2 regions of the Variovorax sp. LjRoot290 genome follow, and region 2 is predicted to be linked to the other one. Evidence: riboswitches for the same ligand, from Rfam matches in the RefSeq annotation. Region 2 holds a riboswitch; the other holds the start of a gene.
The links. Region 2 has a riboswitch for S-adenosylhomocysteine ahead of metH (methionine synthase). Riboswitches for the same ligand answer to the same signal wherever they lie in the genome.
Positions count from the first base shown of each region.

Region 1: it holds a riboswitch for S-adenosylhomocysteine, as region 2 does, so the genes downstream of both, ahcY (adenosylhomocysteinase) here and metH (methionine synthase) in region 2, are expected to answer to the same signal.

Region 1 covers NZ_CAXURW020000001.1:944,737-947,191, forward strand. Annotated here, with positions in the region: gene ACSQ9A_RS04765 (peptide chain release factor 3) at 1-668, opposite strand, end outside; gene ACSQ9A_RS04770 (hypothetical protein) at 738-1,355, opposite strand; S-adenosyl-L-homocysteine riboswitch at 1,456-1,523, shown strand; gene ahcY (adenosylhomocysteinase) at 1,588-2,455, shown strand, end outside.
Region 2 covers NZ_CAXURW020000001.1:280,650-283,104, reverse strand. Annotated here, with positions in the region: gene metH (methionine synthase) at 1-1,075, opposite strand, end outside; S-adenosyl-L-homocysteine riboswitch at 1,097-1,176, opposite strand; gene ACSQ9A_RS01480 (PACE efflux transporter) at 1,187-1,624, opposite strand; gene ACSQ9A_RS01475 (LysR family transcriptional regulator) at 1,725-2,455, shown strand, end outside.

The sequences.
Region 1 (2,455 bases), 660 kb from region 2:
GCGGTGTCGAACTCGTGACCGAAGCGCTTCTGCAGCGCTTCGCGCTCGGCCAGCGGCATGGCTTCGAAGTCCTGCGGCAGCCGCTCGCTGCCCGACTCGAACACCGTCATCGCCTGCGTGCGCAGGTTCACGATGCCGCCGAAGCTCTTGCCCTGGCCCACCGGCCAGGTCATCGGCACGCAGGGCATGCCGAGTTCGCGCTCGATCTCGTCGAGCAGCTCCAGCGGCTCGCGCACCTCGCGGTCCATCTTGTTGACGAAGGTGATGATGGGCGTGTCGCGCTGGCGGCAGACCTCGATCAGGCGGCGCGTCTGCGCTTCGACGCCGTTGGCCGCGTCGATCACCATCAGGGCCGAGTCGACCGCGGTCAGCACGCGGTAGGTGTCTTCGGAGAAGTCCTTGTGGCCCGGCGTATCGAGCAGGTTGATCACGTGCTCGCGGTAGAGCATCTGCATCACCGAGCTGGCCACCGAGATGCCGCGCTGCTTCTCGATCTCCATCCAGTCGGAGGTGGCGTGGCGCGAGGCCTTGCGCGCCTTCACCGAACCGGCGATCTGGATCGCGCCGGAGAACAGCAGCAGCTTCTCGGTCAGCGTGGTCTTGCCGGCGTCGGGGTGGGAAATGATCGCGAAGGTGCGGCGGCGGCGGGTTTCGGAGGCGAAGGTCATGGGGGTGAACGCGGAGCGCGCTCACGGGCGCGGGCTGCTGGCGGCAAAGCCCGCAATTTTAACGAGCCGTCACATCGGCGGCGTGAAGCCATTGCGCCCGACCAGCATGCGCAGCGCGGTGGGCTTGCCTTCCTTCACCTGCGCGGTGATCACCACCTTGGCGCCCGGCACCACCAGGGCCGCCTGGTCCGCATTGCCCGGCTTGAAGGTCACGACCGGCGTGCCGCGCGGCACGATGACGGTCTGCTCGCCGTCCTTGTACTTGAGCAGCAGCTTGTGGCCGCCCGGCGCTGAGGACGGCGCCGCTTCGAGCTGCGCCACGGTGGCGTTGGTCATCGTGCTCTGGGGCATCAGGTCCCAGGGGCGAAAGCCTTCGCCGGTCCCGCGCGCGGCCTCCGGAAACACAAGCACTTCCACGGCGCGCTGCGTGCCGTCGGGTTGCGGCACGGCGCCGGCGCCGACGAAGCTGCCCGGCTTGATGTCGGCCAGCGTGAGCGGAATGACTTCTGAGACGTTCATGTCGGCAGGGCGCACCATCGTGACGGTTTCGCCGCTGCGGTCCTTCACGGTCAGCGAATTCGCATCGGCACGCGCGATGACGCCGCGCACGCGCACGGTTTCCTGCGCCGCCGCCGCGGCGGACAAGGCAATCACGAACGATGCAGCAAAGAGCTTGACTTTGAACATGATGGTGGGGCCGCGAGGGCGGCGGTTGGGGGGCGTTGCAGTCTAGGCCGATCCGCAAATCGCCGCTGGCGACGGAAAAGCGGCACGCGCTAAAATGCCGCTTCCGAGGAGCGTTGCAGCGCCGCCAGGCGTGAGGCTCGGACCCCTTCGCAACCACGCTCACCCGCTGTTCTCGCGGTGAGTCTCGTCCCCCGAACACAGCGGCATCATTCAAACTTGTTTTGGAGTCCACATGAGCGCCGTTCTCAAGTCCACCGCCGACCAGGCCATCGCCGATATCTCCCTTGCCGCCTGGGGCCGCAAGGAAATCCGCATCGCGGAAACCGAAATGCCCGGCCTGATGGCCATCCGCGAAGAATTCGCCAAGAGCCAGCCCCTGAAGGGCGCACGCATCACCGGCTCACTGCACATGACGATCCAGACCGCAGTGCTGATCGAAACCCTGCAGGCGCTGGGCGCCACCGTGCGCTGGGCCTCGTGCAACATCTTCTCGACGCAAGACCATGCCGCCGCCGCCATCGCGGCCACCAACACGCCGGTGTTCGCGATCAAGGGCGAGTCGCTCGAAGATTACTGGGACTACACCCACCGCATCTTCGACTTCGGTCCCAAGGGCTCGGCCGGCGAAGGCCCGAACATGATTCTTGACGACGGCGGCGACGCCACGCTCTTGATGCACCTGGGCCAGAAGGCCGAGAAGGACCAGAGCGTGCTGGCCAACCCGACCAGCGACGAGGAGCGCATCCTCTACGCGGCGATCAAGGCCAAGCTGGCCGTCGACGCGACCTGGTACACGCGCAAGTCGGCCGAGATCATCGGCGTAACCGAAGAGACCACCACCGGCGTGCACCGCCTGAACGAGATGAGCGCCAAGGGCACGCTGCTGTTCCGCGCCATCAACGTGAACGACTCGGTGACCAAGAGCAAGTTCGACAACCTCTACGGCTGCCGCGAATCGCTGGTGGACGGCATCAAGCGCGCCACCGACGTGATGATCGCCGGCAAGGTCGCCTGCGTGGCCGGCTACGGCGACGTGGGCAAGGGCTCGGCCCAGGCCCTGCGCGCGCTGAGCGCCCAGGTTTGGGTGACCGAGATCGACC
Region 2 (2,455 bases):
CTTCGGTGTCCTCGACGATGAAGTCGGTGATGCCGTGCACCATCGCATGCGAGAGCCGCTGGTTCACGTGCACCGGGTGCTCGGGCGTGCCGCGCCACTCGAGCTTCTTGCTCTCGTCCTTGGCGCCGCTCTTGGCGGTTTCGGCCACTTCGACCAGGCGCTCGCCGGCGTCGGGGCGGCGGTTCAGCACCACGTCTTCCACGCGCTCGCGCAGCTCGGGTTCGAGGTCGTCGTAGACGCCCACCATGCCGGCGTTGACGATGCCCATGTCCATGCCCGCCTTGATCGCGTGGTAGAGGAACACGGTGTGGATCGCTTCGCGCACCGGGTCGTTGCCGCGGAAGCTGAAGCTCACGTTCGAGACGCCGCCCGACACCTTGGCGCCCGGCAGGTTTTCCTTGATCCAGCGCGTGGCGTTGATGAAGTCGACCGCGTAGTTGTTGTGCTCCTCGATGCCGGTGGCGATCGCGAAGATGTTGGGGTCGAAGATGATGTCCTCGGGCGGGAAGCCGATCTCGTCGACCAGGATGCGGTAGGCGCGCTCGCAGATCTCGATCTTACGTTCGTAGGTGTCGGCCTGGCCCTGCTCGTCGAAGGCCATCACGACCGCGGCCGCGCCGTAGCGGCGCAGCAGCGTCGCGTGGTGCTTGAACTGGGCCTCGCCCTCCTTCATGCTGATCGAGTTGACGATACCCTTGCCCTGGATGCAGCGCAGGCCGGCTTCGATCACTTCCCACTTGGAGCTGTCGATCATGATCGGCACGCGCGCGATGTCGGGCTCGCTGGCGATCAGGTTCAGGAAACGCACCATCGCGGCCTTGCTGTCGAGCATGGCCTCGTCCATGTTGATGTCGATCACCTGCGCGCCGTTCTCGACCTGCTGGCGCGCGACCGCCAGCGCTTCCTCGAACTGGCCGTTCAGGATCATGCGGGCGAAAGCCTTGGAGCCGGTGACGTTGGTGCGCTCGCCGATGTTGACGAAGAGCGTGCCTTGGCCGATCTGCACCGGCTCGAGGCCGGACAGCTTCATCGGAGGAACCGGGAGAACAGGGACGGAAGACGGATCGGAGGACATGGGCTCACCTGCGGAACGTGGGTCAGGCGAGCGTCGTTGCAAGCCCAAGCCTGACGCGGACGCTTCGGATGGAAGGTACCGCGCTGCAACGCTCCTTGGGAGCCGCGGATTTTACGCCGGCTGGGCCACGCCGGCGGCCGATGCGGGCAGGCCGAACAGCAGGTCGAAGGCCCAGTTGAAGACGAAGGTGTAGACCAGGAAGAACACCACCAGGCCCAGGTCCATCACCAGCGCCTGCCACAGGCTCACCTCCATCCACCAGGCGAAGACCGGCACCAGGAAGGCGACCAGGCCGCCCTCGAAGCCGATCGCGTGGGCGACGCGGCGGCGCAAGCTGCGGCCGCGCACGGCCTGGCGCGACTCCCAGCGCTCGAACAGGGTGTTGAAGGCGAGGTTCCAGAGGATCGCGATGACCGAGGCGATGACGGCCAGCACGCCCGAGTGGCCCATGCCCTGCCCCGACATCAGCGCCAGTCCGGCGCTGGCCGCGACGATGGCGAGACCTTCGTAGAGCGTGATGTAGACGACGCGACGCTTGAGCCCTTGCATGAAATCTTCCTGTTTGGATTGGCGGTTTGGCCCCTACTTTATGTGCGCTCATCTGATATAAAAAGTCATCTTCTTTCAGAATTATTGAAAGGCCGTTGCCATGAGTTTTTCCAGCGACAACGTGCACGTGTTTCTGGCCGTGCTCGACCACGGCTCCTTCTCGGCCGCCGCGCGGGCGCTCGGCCGCGTGCCCTCGGCGGTGAGCATGGCGATCGCGAACCTCGAGGCCGAGCTGGACCTGCCGCTCTTCGACCGCGGCGGCCGCGAGCCCCAGCCGACGGCCGCGGCGCGTTCGCTGGAGCCGCAGGCGCGGCTGCTCGCCGCGCAGCTCAAGCAGCTGCAGGTGCAGGCGCTGGCGCTGACGCAGGGCCTGGAGAACCGGCTCACGCTCGCGATCGCGCCCGAGCTGCTGGCCGCGCCGTGGAGCGCGCCGCTGGCCGCGCTGGCGCGGGAATACCCGCTGCTGGAAGTCGAGGTGCTGGCGGCGCCGCAAGCCGATGCGCTGGCGCTGCTGCACAGCGGCCGCGCGCAGCTGGCGCTGGTCTTCGAGCGGCCCAGCCTCGACGGCCGCGAGGGCTTTCAGGAAGTGGCCAGCGACACCATGGTGGCCGTGATGGCGCCCGACCATCCGGTGCTGGCCGCGGCCGGCGGCCGGCTGCGCGAGGAGCACCTGACGACCACGCGCCAGATCGTGGTGGCCGGGCGCGATCTCGCGACCAGCGACCCGCGCTTCGTCTTTGCGCGCCATGTCTGGCGCACCGACAACGCCTTGGCCGCGCTGAGCCTGATCACGGCCGGCCTGGGCTGGGGCTGGCTGCCGCGCAATTTCGC